Regions from separate parts of the Streptomyces sp. 5K101 genome, predicted to be linked through region 1. Evidence: riboswitches for the same ligand, from Rfam matches in the RefSeq annotation. Region 1 holds a riboswitch; each other region holds the start of a gene.
The links. Region 1 has a riboswitch for cyclic di-AMP ahead of ACLB9X_RS30395 (M23 family metallopeptidase). Riboswitches for the same ligand answer to the same signal wherever they lie in the genome.
Positions count from the first base shown of each region.

Region 2: another riboswitch for cyclic di-AMP. It lies ahead of ACLB9X_RS32040 (M23 family metallopeptidase); the one in region 1 lies ahead of ACLB9X_RS30395 (M23 family metallopeptidase).
Region 3: another riboswitch for cyclic di-AMP. It lies ahead of ACLB9X_RS21060 (NlpC/P60 family protein); the one in region 1 lies ahead of ACLB9X_RS30395 (M23 family metallopeptidase).

Region 1 covers NZ_JBKFFO010000025.1:14,939-20,566, reverse strand. The annotation lists tRNA gene ACLB9X_RS30405 (tRNA-Met) at 171-244, shown strand; gene ACLB9X_RS30400 (PP2C family protein-serine/threonine phosphatase) at 426-1,640, shown strand; cyclic di-AMP (ydaO/yuaA leader) riboswitch at 1,855-2,011, shown strand; gene ACLB9X_RS30395 (M23 family metallopeptidase) at 2,023-3,072, shown strand; gene ACLB9X_RS30390 (PrsW family intramembrane metalloprotease) at 3,234-4,562, opposite strand; gene trmB (tRNA (guanosine(46)-N7)-methyltransferase TrmB) at 4,829-5,620, opposite strand.
Region 2 covers NZ_JBKFFO010000031.1:13,695-19,322, reverse strand. The annotation lists gene ACLB9X_RS32055 (GNAT family N-acetyltransferase) at 1-1,797, opposite strand, end outside; gene ACLB9X_RS32050 (HPr family phosphocarrier protein) at 1,962-2,243, shown strand; gene ACLB9X_RS32045 (GntR family transcriptional regulator) at 2,437-3,114, opposite strand; gene ACLB9X_RS32040 (M23 family metallopeptidase) at 3,369-4,136, opposite strand; cyclic di-AMP (ydaO/yuaA leader) riboswitch at 4,150-4,308, opposite strand; gene ACLB9X_RS32035 (M16 family metallopeptidase) at 4,542-5,628, opposite strand, start outside.
Region 3 covers NZ_JBKFFO010000010.1:240,427-246,054, reverse strand. The annotation lists gene pcrA (DNA helicase PcrA) at 1-1,605, opposite strand, end outside; cyclic di-AMP (ydaO/yuaA leader) riboswitch at 1,845-2,009, shown strand; gene ACLB9X_RS21060 (NlpC/P60 family protein) at 2,011-3,165, shown strand; gene ACLB9X_RS21055 (hypothetical protein) at 3,231-3,584, opposite strand; gene ACLB9X_RS21050 (NlpC/P60 family protein) at 3,913-4,956, shown strand; gene ACLB9X_RS21045 (LuxR C-terminal-related transcriptional regulator) at 5,004-5,628, opposite strand, start outside.

The DNA.
Region 1 (5,628 bases):
GTACTGTTCACCCCGGTTGGGGCCACGGACGAGGGCGCCCGGACGCAGCGGCCGTCGTCGGAGCGGGCCGCGAACCCTGGCCGGGTGCGGCCGCGCAGGGCCGGATCGGCGGCCTGACCGGTAAATGGGAGTGGATCTTGCTCCGGATGGCGTAAGGTGGTGTTCACCGACGCGGGGTGGAGCAGCTCGGTAGCTCGCTGGGCTCATAACCCAGAGGTCGCAGGTTCAAATCCTGTCCCCGCTACTGAAGACGGTGGCCTGGCAATCGAGACGATCGATTGCCGGGCCACCGTCGTTTCCGGCGCCCGTGACCTGGGCTTCTGTGCATGCGGACGCGGCAAGTCGCCGCCTGCCGCACGGGCGCGCAGCATGGGAGGGGCGCGGCACCGGTCCGTTGCCGTGGCGGAGCGGCAGGGAGAACACCTGTGGGGCGAGAACTGGGCAGCAGCCACCGGGCGCCGTGGTTCGTCCGCGTCCTGCCCGCTGTGATGATCGCCTGCGGCATCGTCTTCGACCTGCTGACGCCGGCCCGGTTCACCGCGGTCCCGCTCTTCGCCGCGGCCCCACTCATCGCGGCACCGATCGTCAGCTGGGTCGTGACGCTCCTCACCGGGATCGCCGCCGTCCTGGCCACGACAGTGCTGCACGCCTACAACGCCACCATCACTCAGATCACCGCTGCCACCGAGACGAGCACGGTGCTCACCGTGGCGGCCCTCGCGCTGCTCATCAACGGGGTCGTGGCGCGCAGCAGCGCGCGGCTCGCCTCGGCGCGGGTGATCGCCGAAGCCGCGCAGCGCGCCGTGCTGCCCACGCCCGCGGACCGGATCGCCGGTCTGCACATCGCGGCGAGGTACGAGGCGGCGCAGGCGGACGCGTTCATCGGCGGCGACCTCTTCGCGGTGCAGGACACCCCGCACGGGGTGCGGCTGATCGTGGGGGACGTGCGCGGCAAGGGGATGGGGGCGGTGGCGGCCGTCGCCGTGCTGATCGGGGCGTTCGGGGAGGCGGCCGAGCAGGAGACCTCGCTCGAGGGCGTGGCGCGGAGGCTGGAGCGGGCACTGAAGCGCGAGGGCATGCGGCGCGAGGGGGTGGAGGCCGTCGAGGGGTTCGCCACCGCCGTGCTCGGGGAGATCCCGCCCGGCGACGGCGCGGGGCGCGGCACCGTACGGCTGGTGAATCGCGGGCATCCCGACCCGCTGGTGCTGCACGCCGACGGCGGACTGGACGTGCTGGAGCCGTCCGAGGCTGCGCTGCCGCTGGGGATGAGCGACTTGGGCATGTGGCCGGACCGTGCGCAGGAGTATCCGCTGCCCGCCGGCTCGACGCTGCTGTTGTACACGGACGGCCTGTCCGAGGCGCGCGACGCCAGGGGCGTCTTCTACGACCCGGGTGAACGGCTCCGGGGCGGTGTCTTCCCCGGTCCCGACGCGCTGCTCGACGCGCTGGTCGACGACGTGCGCCGGTACACGGGCGGTGGGGCCACCGACGACATGGCGCTCCTGGCGGTCGGCCGGCCGGACGAGGGGCAGCCGGTCCGTCGGCGGACGGTGCCGGTCGTCTCCGCCGAGGGCGCCTCCCGGACGCATGGGCGGCCCGCGGGGCGGCGAGGGCCTACCGCACATCCGTACGGTGCGTAGTCGTAAGGTGCCACTGTGCATAACATTTGACACAACATCAGAAGACGCGCCGATCTGAAGGGTTGTCAAGTCGCCCGATTCCGCCTGCTTCTGTCCTGGTAAGTCCCGGCCGCAGTCGTCAACGATCAGTCGGAACAGCTTGGAATCCGGCCCTGGCTTCTATTAACGTTCGATAACGCAGCGCGGTTGTCCCAGCCGTCGCAAGAGGCGGCACCGTGCGCACGCGCCGAATCCCGTGAGGGAACCGGGGAACCACCAATTGGGGTGAATCGGGCATCACTTGCCGCGCAGTCCGCGGCCGAGGACGCCCGTAGGAGACCTTCCTGCTCCGAACCCGTCAGCTAACCCGGTAGGCGAGAAGGAAGGAAAGGAGTACGCCTTCGTGGCGTCCAACATGCCTGCCCCCGAGGCCCCGTTCGCGCCCGGTCACTTCGGCGGCGACGCCGCGGAGCGGACGTGGGAGGAATGGAATCCCACCGCGGAATCCATCCGTCCGGTGCGCGGCCGGCACCGCGTCGTCAAGCAGCGCGGCGGGCTCGCCCGCAGCTCCACCGTCCTCGGCGTCGGCGTCATCGCCGCAGTCGGCGCCGGTGGCATGGCGACCGCCCAGGAGAAGCCGGCGGTCTCCATCTCCCTCCCGGACTCGATCACGGACAACCTGCCCGACGCCACGTCCCTTCCGGGCGTGGGCTCCCTCATCTCCGACGACGCCGGCTCCGAGGGTTCCGCGGCGAATGCCGCCCCGCTCACCTCGATGACCGCCGTCGCCGACAACGGGACGGCCACCGGCGGGCAGACGGCCGGCGCGGGCGAGGCCCTGCGCGCCCGCATCCTCCAGCAGGTCGAGCAGCAGCGCGCCGAGGCGGACGCCGAGGCGAAGGCCGCCGCCGAGAAGCTGGCCGCCGAGCAGGCCGCCGCCGCGGCGGCGAAGCAGCAGAGCGAGGCCGAGGCCCAGGCGGCCGAGGAGAAGCGGAAGGCCGAGGAGGCCGCGCGGGCCAAGGAGGAGGCGGAGCGCCTCGCCAGGCTCGCCGCGAGCTATGCGCTGCCCACCTCCTCGTACACGATCACCTCCACGTACGGCGAGTCCGGCTCCATGTGGTCCTCCGGCCAGCACACCGGGCTGGACTTCGCCGCTCCCACGGGCACCCCGGTCAAGGCGGTGCACGGCGGCACGATCAAGTCGGCCGGCTGGTCGGGTTCGTACGGCTACCGCATCGTGCTTGAGCTGGCGGACGGCACCGAGGTCTGGTACGCCCACCTGTCGTCGATGACCGCGAGCGCGGGCCAGAAGGTCGCCACGGGCGAGACCATCGGCCGCGTCGGCGCGACCGGCAACGTCACCGGGCCGCACCTGCACATGGAGGTCCACACCCCGGGCGGCTCGGGCCTCGACCCGATGGCCTGGCTGCGGGACAAGGGCCTCACGGTCTGACCCGACCGACGGCAGGGCCGAGCGCGCGCGGTACGGGATTCTCCCGTGCCGCGCGTTCTTGTGCCGGGGGTGGATCTCCGTGGCGCGCGTCGCTGTGCCGGGGGTCTCGCCGTGCGGCGACGTGTGCGGCGGGCGGGGCGGCGGAGGCGAGCGCCGCGGAGTCAGCGGCGGTACGGGTTGTAGCCGGCGTAGTCGCGGTGCGGAGGCGGTACGGTCGCGCGGCCCGTCGCCCGCGCCGCGTACACGAGCGCCGGCGCGGCGACGTCCCTGCGTCGCCACAGCTGGTGCAGCAGCTCCCGCTCGCGCTCCGCGAAGTCCGGGCCCGCCGCGCCACGGTGGGCCCGGTGGCGGAGGGAGGCCAGCGACGTCGCGAACGCCTCGTACTCGGAGACCGCGTGGCCCGCGGCCGGACCGTACGTCCGCCGCGCGTAGTCGCGGGCCATTGTGCGCGCGCGCATCGAGGACAGCGCCTGCGGCTCGGCGGCCGCCAGCCAGCCCGCCGCCGCGTACGCCGGCAGCTCGGTGGATACCGTGCGCAGCTCCCGCTGCCGGGTCCATATGGTCAGCCAGGTCAGCAACCCGAACGCGGGCACCATGAACGCCCCGTACACCCCGTAGAAGCCCCACGGGCCGAGCAGTGACGCCGAGGCGTTCCACAGGGCGTGCATGCCCATCGCGAGGGCCAGACCCGTCAACGGCAGCGCGACGCGCCGAATTCGGTGGCGGCGCGCGGCGAGCGCGGCGAGGCCGAAACCGATGCCGGTGAGCACCGTGAACAGCGGGTGCGCGAACGGCGACATCACGATCCGCACGAAGAACGTCGCCGCGGTGACCGAGGCGAGGCCCGAGGTGCCGAACGCCCGGTCCTCGCCGTAGGCGTTGCCGAGGTACAGGATGTTCTCGGTGAAGGCGAAGCCGGTCGCCGTCACGCCCGCGACGACGACCCCGTCCACGAGGCCGGTGAAGTCCCGTCTGCGGAAGAGGAAGAGGAGCAGGACCGACGCCGCCTTGGCGCTCTCCTCGACGACCGGCGCTATGACGGTCGCGCCCAGGGTGTCGGCGGATGCGGGATCGGCGGTGGCGGTGGCGATCCAGCGGGTCGCGAAGGAGTTCGCGATGATCGCTATCAGGGCGGCGGCGCATGCGCCCCAGGCGAAGGCGAAGAGCAGGTTCCGCCAGGGGCCCGGCTCGACGCGGTCCAGCCAGCGGAACGCCGCCAGCAGCAGCGGCACCGGCAGTGTCGCGAGGCCGAGGCCGACCAGGAAGCCCTGGGTGCCGGTCTGTTCCCGCACGAGCGCGAGGATCACCAGCCCGCACAGCGCCAGCAGCGTGATCAGCACGCCCGCCCGGACCGCATGGCTGCGCCACAGGCGGGCGGCGCGCAGCCGGCGGCGCCGCTCGGTGCTCTGCGGCATGCCACCGACCGGCCCGCCGTCCTGCTCCTGACGGCACGCGGGCACCGCCGGATGGGGCGGGCGGCTCGCCATCATGTGCTGCGACGCAGACGACTGGGACACCTCTCGACCCTAACGAGAGGTACTGACAACTGGCGACGGTGCGAGTCACGTCACCGCGTCCGCCCGGCGACGCCGGCCACGGCCCCGCGGCGATCGCGGCCGGGCGCCGCGCACGGCCCCGTGGCGGCCACGGTCCGGCGGCGGTCGCGGCCGGACGCCGCTCACGGCCCGCGGCGGTCACGCCACCGCGCCAGTCACGGCCCCGCGGCGGTCACGCCTCCGCGGCGGGGGCCCCGCCGTCACGCCTCCGGCTGCGCCCGCCGGAACAACAGGTCGTGGACGTTGTGTCCCTTGTCCAGCCCCTGGCCCTCGAAGCGGGTCAGCGGACGGAAGGCGGGACGCGGGGCGTAGCCGCCGTCCGGGACGCTGTTCTCGAAGTCCGGGTGCGCGGTCAGGACGTCGAGCATCTGCTCGGCGTACGGCTCCCAGTCGGTCGCGCAGTGCAGGACCGCGCCGGGGCGCAGGCGCTGGGCGGCCAGCGTCAGGAACTCCGGCTGGATCAGCCGCCGCTTGTGGTGGCGCTTCTTGGGCCAGGGGTCCGGGAAGTAGACGCGCATGCCGTCGAGCGAACGGGGCGGCAGCATCTCGCGCAGCAGGATGATGGCGTCGCCGTTGGCGACGCGCACGTTGGTCAGGCCGTTGCGCTCGGCGAGCCCGAGCAGGTTGCCCTGGCCGGGCGTGTGCACGTCGACGGCGAGGATCCCGGTGTCCGGATCATCGGCGGCCATCTGCGCGGTGGCCTCGCCCATCCCGAACCCGATCTCCAGGACGACCGGCAGCCCGCCGAACATCTCGTCGAGGTCGAGTACCCCGTGCCCGTCGATGTCGAGTCCCCACACCGGCCACAGCCGCTGCAATGCGTCGCCCTGCCCGGCGGTCACCCGGCTGCGGCGCGGCTGGAAGCTGCGGATGCGCCGCTCGTGGTGCGACCCGGCCGGATCGGCGGCGGGCCCGCCGGGGAAGCGCGGCTCGCCCTTGGCACGGAGGACGGGGCGCGCGGTGTGGGGGGTGGTGTTTCGAGACTCAGACACAATGCCTC
Region 2 (5,628 bases), on a different contig from region 1:
CGGCTTCGCCGGGCTCGTGGCCGCCGCGGCGCGGAGGGCGGCGGCCAGCACCTCGCCGTCGCCCGATTCCGTGACGCCGTTCTCCCCCACCCACGGGATCGCCGTGACGATCACGGCGTCGCACGCGTCGTCCTCCAGCGCCTCGGCCAGCGCTGTCCGGAAGTCCGCCGGGGTGGCCTCGGTCGTGAGGTCGAGCGGCGGCAGCGGGCGCAGCCCCTCGGTGAGGCAGGCGTCGTACGCGAGGAGCCCAAGGGACTCAGAGTTGCCGAGGATCGCGACTCTCGGACCGGCCGGCAGCGGCTGGCCCGCCAGCAGCAGCCCCGCGTCGATCAGCTCGGTCACGGTGTCGACGCGGATCACGCCGGCCTGGCGCATCAGCGCGCCGACCGTCGCGTCCGGCATGCGCGTCGCGGGCACCGCGTGCCCGGGCGGCGCACTGCCGCTGTGCCGCGCGCCCTTGACGACGACGACGGGTTTGACCGCCGCCGTGCGCCGGGCGAGCCGGGTGAACTTGCGCGGGTTGCCGATGGACTCGAGGTAGAGCAGGGCGACGTCCGTGCCCGGGTCCTCGTACCAGTACTGGAGGAAGTCGTTGCCCGAGACGTCCGCGCGGTTGCCGGACGAGATGAACGACGACAGCCCCGCGCCGCGCCGGTGCAGACCCGCGAGCAGCGCGATGCCGATCGCCCCGGACTGGGTGAACAGACCGATGCGCCCGGGCGCGGGGGACTCGGGGGCGAGGGAGGCGTTGAGCCGGACGGTGTCCGCGGTGTTGATGATGCCGAAGGCGTTCGGCCCGATGATCCGCATGCCGTACGAGCGGGCCTGGCGCACCAGCTCGCGCTGGCGCTCCCGGCCCGCCGCGCCGCTCTCGGCGTATCCGGCGCTCAGGACCACGAGACCTTGGACGCCGTGCTCGCCGCAGTCGGCGACCACCTCGGTCACCCGCTCGGCGGGGACGGCGACGATCGCGAGGTCGACGGGCTCGCCGATGTCGCCGACCGAGCGGACGGCCGGAACGCCCTCCGCCTCGGTACGGCCTTCGGGGAAGGCGCTGTTCACCGCGTACACCCGCCCGGTGAAGCCGGCGCCCAGGAGGTTGCGCAGGGTGGTGCGGCCGACGCCGCCGGGCCGACGGCCCACGCCGATCACCGCGATCGAGCCCGGCGCGAGGAGACGCTGCACGGAACGGGCCTCGGCCCGCTGCTCGCGGCCGCGCTGCACGGCGAGGGACTCCTCGGTCGGTTCGAGGTCGAGGGTGAGGTGGACCGAGCCGTCCTCGAAGCTGCGCTTCTGGGTGTACCCGGCGTCCCGGAACACCTTGATCATCTTGTTGTTGGCGGGCAGGACCTCGGCCGCGAACCGCCGGATGCCGCGCTCCCGCGCGACGGCGGCGATGTGTTCCAGCAGGGCGGAGGCAATTCCGCGCCCCTGGTGGGCGTCCTGGACGAGGAACGCGACCTCGGCCTCGTCGGCGGGGGCGCCGGCCGGGCGGCCCTGTGCGTCGATCCGGTCGTAGCGGACGGTCGCGACGAACTCGCCGCCGACCGTCATCGCGAGCCCCACCCGGTCCACGTAGTCGTGGTGGGTGAAACGATGGACGTCCTTGTCGGACAGGCGCGGGTAGGGCGCGAAGAAGCGGTAGTACTTCGACTCGTCGGAGACCTGCTCGTAGAAGCTGACGAGCCGGTCGGCGTCCTCGGTGGTGATGGGCCTGATGCGCGCGGTGCCGCCGTCGCGCAGCACCACGTCTGCCTCCCAGTGATCGGGGTAAGCGTGCTCCGACGAGGTCTGCATGGGCCAAGCGTACGGCCCAGTCACGGGTCGCGTGGGTGGTTGTGGACGGGCACGCTGAGAGGGCTCGGCGGCGGTCGTGACCACCATCCGGACGCCGAAGGGAGCACGCCGGAGCGCATGAGAGACTGGTCTAGACAACCCGTTGAGACTTGAAGGGCAACACCATGGCTGAGCGTCGCGTCAATGTCGGCTGGGCCGAGGGCCTGCACGCCCGCCCCGCTTCCATCTTCGTTCGTGCCGCGACGGCCTCCGGCGTCCCGGTGACGATCGCCAAGGCCGACGGCAACCCCGTCAACGCCGCGTCCATGCTGGCCGTGCTGGGCCTCGGTGCACAGGGCGGCGAGGAGATCGTGCTGGCCTCCGACGCGGACGGCGCCGACGTCGCGCTGGACCGCCTGGCCAAGCTCGTGACCGAGGGTCTCGACGAGCTGCCCGAGACAGTCTGACGCTCGACCGCCTGCCGGTGCTCCGGCCCGTACGGGGAAGCACCGGAGAACCACGGCGAAGCCGCGGCGTTCCACGACGGAACCCGCGGCTTTTCCATTCACACCTTCGCCCGATTATTCGGGCGAGCCGAAAACAGGGTCGGCTTCGGACAGGCCTTTCGAATAAGCCCCGCTCTTGTATACGGCTCGATTGTTAATTGCGGACGCTCGCAATGTTTACGGAATGTTGCGAAGTCCTCACCCGGTCCGAGCGTCGCAGCCGGTGCGCGGCCGCCGCCCTTTCCCCGTGGAGGGCCGTGAGCGCCCGGGCCCTTTCCACGTCCCCGCGCGCCACCGCGTCCACGATCGCGCCGTGCTCGGCCCAGCACTCGGCGGGCACGGCGGGCTGGTCGACGGCGTACATCCAGGCGATCTTGTGGCGCAGCTGGGTCAGCAGGGCCGTCAGCCCCGGGCTGCCACAGGCCTGCGCGAGCGTCTCGTGGAACCAGGCGCCCAGGGAGCGCAGGTCCTCGCCCTGACCGCGGCGCGCTCTCTCCTGACCGAGCCTCACCAGCCCGCGCAGCACCTTGAGATGGGCCTCGGTGCGTCGCTGGGCGGCACGGGCGGCGCCGAGCGGCTCCAGCAGCATGCGGATCTCCAGCAGGTCGGCCGCCTCCTGCTCGGTGGGCTCGGCGACATGCGCCCCGGCGTGGCGACGGGTGACGACGAAGCCCTCCGACTCCAAGGTCCGCAGCGCCTCGCGGACCGGGACGCGGGAGACCCCGTAGCGGCGCGCGAGGTTCTCCTCGGTGAGCCGGCTGCCCCGCTCGAATACACCGGAGACGATGTCGTCGCGGATCGCCGTGCATACAGAGTGCGCGGGAATGCGCATGTCCGAACCTCCGCCTTGATCCGCGCGAAACGCAGCCGATTGACTCGTGTCCGGTGACTCTATTCCAGTCCACGGGATTTTCCGATGGCCGACCGGAATTCATGGTTGTCTTTTGGCCGGAAACGACGTCATGCGATCGCCGGGTCGGGGGTAGGACTCTCGGCTCTGCGGCACGGACCCTCTCCGGCCGGGCGGTGCCGTGGACGCGCGGAGGCCCTCGGCGTGTGCCGGGGGCCTCCGCGGGGACGGTGAGGTCAGACGCTCACGCCGCGGGCGCGCAGGTATGCGACCGGGTTGATGTCGGAGCCGTAGTCCGGCGAGGTCCGGGCCTCGAAGTGGAGGTGCGGGCCGGTCGAGTTGCCGGTCGAGCCGGAGAGGCCGATCTGCTGGCCGGGCATCACGCGCTGGCCCACCGAGACGCTGATCGACGACAGGTGGCCGTACTGGGTGTACGTGCCGTCGTTCATGCGCAGCACGATGTTGTTGCCGTACGCGCCGCCCCAGCCCGCCTCGACGACGGTGCCGGCGCCCACGGCCACGACCGACGTGCCGAACGCGGCACGGAAGTCGACGCCGGAGTGGCTGCCGGAGGACCACAGGGATCCACCGGCCTGGTAACCGGTGGTCACGAACGAGCCGGCGACGGGCAGCTGGAAGGAGTTCAGGCGGCGGCGCTCGGCCTCACGGGCGGCGCGCTCCTTGGCCTCACGGGCCTCCTTCGCACGCGCCTCGGCCTTGCGCTTCGCCTCGGCCTTCGCCCGGGCCTCGGCGGCCGCCTCGGCGGCCTCCTGCTTCTGGGCGGCGGCCTGGTCGGCGATCTCGTCGGCGAGGGACCCCATGGAGACGATCTGGGTGAGGCCGGTGTCCTCGACGGAGGGCTCGGCGTCGGCGGCGAACGCCGGGGAGGCGAGGCTTCCGATGACGCCGGTGGTGGCCAGAGTCGCGACGCCGGCGATGTTCCGGCTCCTGCGCGTCAGACGGCTCGGGGCACGGTGCTTCCCGGTGGCACGGGTGAACGCCATGAAAAGGCTGGTCCTTTCCTTCCTTCTCGCCTACCGGGTTAGCTGACGGGTTCGGAGCAGGAAGGTCTCCTACGGGCCCCTCCGCGCGGGCGGAGGCGTCCGATTCACCCCAGGGGACTGGGTCCCCGGCTCCCCCGGCTCGCGCCTGTAGGGGACTCGGCGATGACTGTCCGATGCCGCGGGTGCGACGTGATCCAGGCGGACAGCCGGACCGACGCTAGGCAGGTCATCTGCCAATCACCAAACGGACAGCCGGTTTTGTAGCGCATGCCACAGGGCAGACAGGCCGTCTCTCCAACAAACCGGACATAGCGCGGAACCCCGGCAAACTCCATGAAGCCGGGGTTCCGTTGGGGACGCATCCCACCCGTTGTGCGCGCTCTGACTTGATGTGCGGCTTTCGAATCAGCCCGTGACGACCGTCACTTCACCGATGCCGAGCGCCCTGACCGGCGCCTCGATCTGCGCCGCGTCGCCGACCAGCACCGTGACCAGACGGTCCACGGGGAACGCGCTGACGACCGCGGCGGTCGCCTCCACCGTGCCTGTCGCGGCCAGGCGGGCGTACAACTGCGCCTGGTAGTCGTCCGGGAGGTGCTGCTCGACCTGGTCGGCGAGCGTGGCCGCGACCGACGCCGCGGTCTCGTACTTCAGAGGGGCCACGCCGACCAGGTTCTGCACGGCCACGTCGCGCTCGGCGTCGGTGAGCCCTTCCGCCGCCAGCGTGCGCAGCACCGTCCACAGGTCCTCCAGCGCGGGACCGGTGTTCGGCGTGTCCACGGAGCCGCTGATGGCCAGCATCGAGGCGCCCGAGCCGTCCGGGGCGGACAGCAGGACCTGGCCGAAGGCCCGTACGCCGTAGGTGTAGCCCTTCTCCTCGCGCAGGACGCGGTCGAGCCGGGAGGTCAGCGTGCCGCCCAGGCAGTAGGTGCCGAGCACCTGGGCGGGCCAGACGCTGTCGTGGCGGTCGGGGCCGGTACGGCCGATGAGCAGCTGCGTCTGCACGGCACCGGGGCGGTCGACGATGAACACCCGGCCGGTGTCGTCGGCCGTGATCGCCGGCACGGGGCGGGTGGCCGTCTTGTCGCCCGTCCAGGCACCGAGGGTGTCGGCAAGGACGGCGTCCACGTCGATCCCGGTGAGGTCGCCGACGATCACGACGGTCGACGTGGACGGCCGGACGTGCGCCTCGTAGAAGGCCCGGACGGCCGCGGAGTCGATCCTCGCCACCGTCTCCTCGGTGCCCTGACGCGGGCGGGACACCCGCAGGGCCGACGGGAATAGCTCCTTGGAGAGCTGCTTGGCCGCGCGGCGGGCGGGGTTGGCCGTCTCGTGCGGGATCTCGTCGAGGCGGTTGCGGACCAGCCGGTCGACCTCGCCCGCGGCGAAGGCGGGGGCGCGCAGGGCGTCGGCGAGCAGGCCGAGGCCCTTGGGCAGCCGGGAGGCGGGGATCTCCAGGGAGACGCGGACACCGGGGTGGTCGGCGAGCGAG
Region 3 (5,628 bases), on a different contig from region 1:
CAGCTCCTCCATCAGCACGTTGAACCGCTTGACGGCGTTCGCGGAGCGAGCCGCCATGCCGTACGCCTCGTCGACACGGCGGAGCGCCTGCGGGAAGGTGATCTTCTCGCGGAGGGCGAGGGCGTCGATCATCGCCTCGGCGCGCTCGCCGATGCCGCGCTTCGGCACGTTCAGGATCCGGCGCAGCGGGACGTTGTCCTCGGGGTTGGCGAGCACGCGCAGGTAGGCGAGGACGTCCCGGACCTCCTTGCGCTCGTAGAAGCGCACCCCGCCGACGACCTTGTAGGGCAGGCCGACGCGGATGAAGATCTCCTCGAAGACACGGGACTGGGCGTTCGTCCGGTAGAAGACGGCGACGTCGCCGGCCCTCGCCTCGCCCGCGTCGGTGAGCCGGTCGATCTCGTCGGCGACGAACTGGGCCTCGTCGTGCTCGGTGTCCGCGACGTAGCCGGTGATCTGGGCGCCCGCGCCCGCGTTCGTCCACAGGTTCTTCGGGCGGCGGGACTGGTTGCGCTCGATGACCGCGTTGGCGGCGGACAGGATCGTCTGCGTGGAGCGGTAGTTCTGCTCCAGGAGGATCGTCGTCGCGTCCGGGTAGTCCTCCTCGAACTGGAGGATGTTGCGGATGGTCGCGCCGCGGAAGGCGTAGATCGACTGGTCGGCGTCGCCGACGACGCACAGCTCGGCGGGCTCCAGGTCCTCGTACCCCTCGCCCACCAGCTCGCGCACGAGCGTGTACTGGGCGTGGTTGGTGTCCTGGTACTCGTCGACGAGGACGTGCCGGAAGCGGCGCCGGTAGTGCTCGGCGACGTCCGGGAACGCCTGGAGCAGGTGCACCGTGGTCATGATGATGTCGTCGAAGTCCAGGGCGTTGGCCTCGCGCAGCCGCGCCTGGTACATCCGGTACGCCTCTGCCAGGGTCTTCTCGAAACCGTCGGCGGCCTGGTCGGCGAAGGTCTCCTCGTCGATCAGCTCGTTCTTCAGGTTGGAGATCTTGGCGCTGAAGGACTTCGGCGGGAACTTCTTCGGGTCCAGCTCCAGATCGCGGCAGACCAGCGCCATCAGGCGCTTGGAGTCGGCGGCGTCGTAGATCGAGAACGACGAGGTGAAGCCGAGCTTCTTCGACTCGCGGCGCAGGATGCGGACGCAGGCGCTGTGGAAGGTCATGACCCACATGGCATGGGCACGCGGGCCGACCAGCTGCTCGACGCGCTCCTTCATCTCGCCGGCGGCCTTGTTGGTGAAGGTGATCGCCAGTATCTGGCCGGGGTGGACGTGCCGGGTGGCCAGGAGGTGGGCGATGCGATGGGTGAGCACGCGCGTCTTGCCGGAACCGGCCCCTGCGACGATGAGCAGCGGGGACCCGGTGTGGACGACGGCGGCGCGCTGCTGGTCGTTCAGCCCCTCGAGCAGGGCGGCCGCGTCGACGGCAGGCCGGGGCGCGCCGTCGCGGTAGTACCCGTCGCGGGCCGGCGGCACGTCGTAGGCGCCCTGGAAGAGGTCGTCCGGGATCGGCTCCGGAGCCGACTCCTCGGGGGGCGGAGGGGGCTCCTCCCCGTGGGGCTGGAGATCCGCCAGGAAGCTGTCGTCAAAGAGGCTGCTCATCGCTTATCGAGTCTAGGCGGCCGGACCGACAGCCGGGCCCGCATGCCCATACGGGGCAGGTCACGTTCCGTGACCGGCCCTGCCCGGCGCGCCACGCCGGGGCGGAAATACGGCCGGCGCCGAAAAAGGTCACGAAAATGTATCGGACATATCGAACATCAACCTTCACAGCCTGCACACGAGTTGGCTAGCGTGCTCGACCAGACGGCCCGCACCCCTCCCGGCGAACCACGCCGAACGGGTCGACTCCGCCGAATTCGGGCTGCCCGCACGGCAGTTCGGAACCGGGGACCCGAACGATGCACGACCGGGGTGAATCGGACCGCCTGTCCACGGTCCGTAGGGCATCTTCCGTTCCGCCCGAACCCGACAGCTAACCCGGTAGGCGGTCCACGGAAGAAGGAGATGCCGGTCTTGGCGTCGCATCGCAGGATCCGCAGCCGCAGCGCAAAGCCCTCCCCCGCCGTCGGGTTCACGACGGCCGCCCTCGCCGGCGTCACCCTCCTGTCGACCCAGAGCGCCACCGCGGCGCCCAGCGACCCCAAGCCCTCCATCGAAGAGGTGCAGAAGAAGGTCGACGACCTCTACCGGCAGGCGGGCAGCGCGACCCAGGAGTACAACAAGGCGAAGGAGGCCACCGCCGAGAAGCGCCGCGAGGTCGACAGCCTCTTCGAGGAGGCGACCACGCGCGCGGAGAAGCTCAACGAGTCGCGTCGCGCCCTCGGCGCCTACGCCGCCGCTCAGTACCGCACCGGCGCGGTGACCCCGACGGCGGCGCTGCTGTTCGCGGACAGCCCCCAGGCGTACTTCGACCAGACGCAGCTGATGGACCGGATGACCGACCAGCAGCGGACCGCCGTCAGCGACTACGAGACCCAGCGCGCGGCCGCGGCGAAGCAGCGGGCGGAGGCGACGGAGCGGCTGGAGTCGCTGACCGACTCGCAGCAGGCCCTGCGCATCAGCAAGCAGACCGTCCAGACGAAGCTGGCCGAGGCGCGCGCCCTGCTGTCGAAGCTGACCGCCGAGGAGAAGGCGCGGCTGGCGGCGATCGAGCGCGAGAAGGAGGCGGAGGCGCGGCGCAAGGCCGAGGCGAAGGCCGAGGCGGAAGCCAGGGCGCGCGCCGAGGCGGAGGCCGAGCGGCAGCGCCGGGAGAGCGAGCAGCCGTCGCCCGAGACGGGCACCGGCACGGGAGCGGAGGACGGCTCGTACGCGGCCCAGGCCGACAAGGTCCTCGCCTTCGCCCGGGCCCAGATCGGCAAGCCGTACGTGTGGGGGGCGACCGGCCCGTCCTCGTACGACTGCTCGGGGCTCACCCAGGCGGCCTGGAAGGCGGCGGACGTCGACCTGCCGCGCACCACCTGGGACCAGGTGGAGGTGGGCCGGCGCGTGGCGACGGCGGACCTGCTCCCCGGCGACCTGGTCTTCTTCTACGACGACATCAGCCACGTCGGCATCTACATCGGCGACGGCAAGATGATCCACGCACCGAAGCCGGGCACCGAGGTCCGCGAGGAGTCCATCTACTACATGCCGATCTACGGCAGCGTCCGCCCGGTCTGACCCGGGCCGCTCACGCGCGTGCCCGGACGGCGGCGCCGTCCGGGCACGCGGGTGCCGGGAGACGGTCAGGTCCAGAGCGTCGCGATGAAGATGTTCGCGACCGTCAGGCCGCCGACGGCGCCGAAGAGCGCCTTGTCGACCCGCTCCTCGTCCCGCTTGACGTAGACCAGGCCGAGGATCACCACCAGCACCGCCAGTTTGACGCCGATCTTGAGGTTGTTCACCGTCTGGTCGTCGGCCTGGTTGAGGCCCACCAGCGCGACGCCGGTGACCAGCATCGTCAGCGCACCGTGCAGCATCGCCGGGTTGAAGCGGGCCGCGCCCTCGCCCATCGCCTTCATCTGGGTCAGGAAGCCACCCAGCAGGGAGGCGATGCCGATGATGTGCAGCGCGACGAAGACATTGATGAGTATGTCCATGGGGTGGAGCCTAAAGGGCGCCGTACCACCGTCCGGCGGCCGGGGGAGGCCGATCGCGGCGTTCGGTCGGCCGCGCGCCGCATGCGGCCGGGCACCGGCGTCCCGGCACTCGTAAAGCGGGCAGCACCGTCCAGGTTCGGACACTTCCCGTCGTCACGTCCCCGACCCGTGAGCGCCAGGTTTAGCGTCAGCGCCCAGGTGGCCGGCTCCCCATCGCCGTCGTGCAGCCGGACGGCTCGGCCGCCCCGCCGAAAGATCCGGCGGCGTACCGCTCCCCCGTGCTGTACGTCGCCGGACCGCAGGTCCGCAGGAAGGACGTGTACGCCCCGTGGCAGCGCACCAGAAACCGAAGCAGCATCCGCTCACCGGGCCGGCCGCCCGGACCGCAGCCACCCTCGCGCTCGCAGGCGCGGCGACCACGACCGCGCTCGACGGCTCGGCGCACGCGGAGCCCCGTCTCACCCCCGCCCAGCTCAAGGCCCGCGTCGACAAGCTGTACCAGGAGGCCGAGGAGGCGACCGAGAAGTACAACGGGGCCAAGGAGCGGACGGCGCAGGCCCGCAGGGCGCTCGACGAGCTGCGCGACGAGGCCGCCCGCCGGACGGAGCAGCTCAACGCCTCCCGCAACGCCCTCGGTTCCGTCGCCACCGCGCAGTACCGCTCCGGCGGCATCGATCCCGGCATGCAGCTCGCGCTGACCTCGGATCCCGACGCGTACCTGGCGCGCGCCGCGCTCGCCGAGCGGGTCGGCGAGCGGCACGCGGCCGCCGTCGCCGGTGTGCACCGCCGGCTCGTGGACCTCGGCGGGCTCAGGGCACGGGCCGGCGAACGGACGGCCGAACTGGAGCGGCATCGCCGGGAGCTGGATCGGCACAAGGCGGTCGTGCAGGGCAAACTGGCCGCTGCCGAGCGGCTGCTGGCCCGGCTGACCGCCGAGGAGCGCGCCGCGTACGACGCCGGACCGGCCGGCCTCGCCCGCGCCGATCGCTCCACCGCGCCCCGCGGCCCGCTCACGGCGCCGAACAGCCGGGCCGCACAGGCCGTCGCCTACGCCTACGGCGCACTCGGCAAGCCGTACGTGTGGGGGGCGACCGGCCCGTCGTCGTACGACTGCTCCGGACTCACCCAGGCCGCCTGGCGCTCGGCCGGGGTGTCGCTGCCCCGCACCACGTACACCCAGATCAACGCCGGGCAGCGCGTCTCGCGTGCCCAACTCGCGCCCGGGGACCTGGTCTTCTTCTACTCCGGCGTCTCGCACGTCGGCGTCTACATCGGCGGCGGCCGGATGATCCACGCACCGCGCCCGGGCGCGCCGGTGCGCGTCGCACCGATCGACCAGATGCCCTTCGCCGGGGCGACCCGGGTCTCGTAGTCCGGCGGACCGGAGCCGTCCGGGCGCGCCGGACGAGACGCCGGACGTCAGACCAGACGCCGGGCCGTCGCCCACCGCGTGAGCTCGTGGCGGTTGGACAGCTGCAGCTTCCGCAGCACCGCCGACACGTGCGACTCGACCGTCTTCACCGAGATGAACAGCTGCTTGGCGATCTCCTTGTACGCGTATCCCCGCGCGATCAGCCGGAGCACCTCGCGCTCCCGCTGGGTGAGCCGGTCCAGGTCCTCGTCGACCGGCGGCGCGTCCGTCGAGGCGAACGCGTCCAGCACGAAGCCCGCGAGCCGCGGCGAGAACACCGCGTCGCCCTCCTGCACCCGGAAGATCGAGTCGACCAGGTCCGTGCCGGTGATCGTCTTGGTGACATAGCCCCGGGCCCCGCCGCGGATCACGCCGATCACGTCCTCGGCGGCGTCCGACACCGACAGCGCCAGGAAGCGGACAGGATGTTCCGCCGAGGCCATCAGCGGCGCGCAGCGGCGCAGCACCTCCACGCCTCCGCCGCCGGGCAGGTGCACGTCCAGCAGGACGACCTCCGGCCGGGTCGCCGTGATCACGGTGACCGCCTGGTCCACGTCGGCGGCCTCGCCGACGACCTCGACCCCGGTGCGCTCGGTCTGCCCGATCTCGGCCTGCACACCGGCGCGGAACATC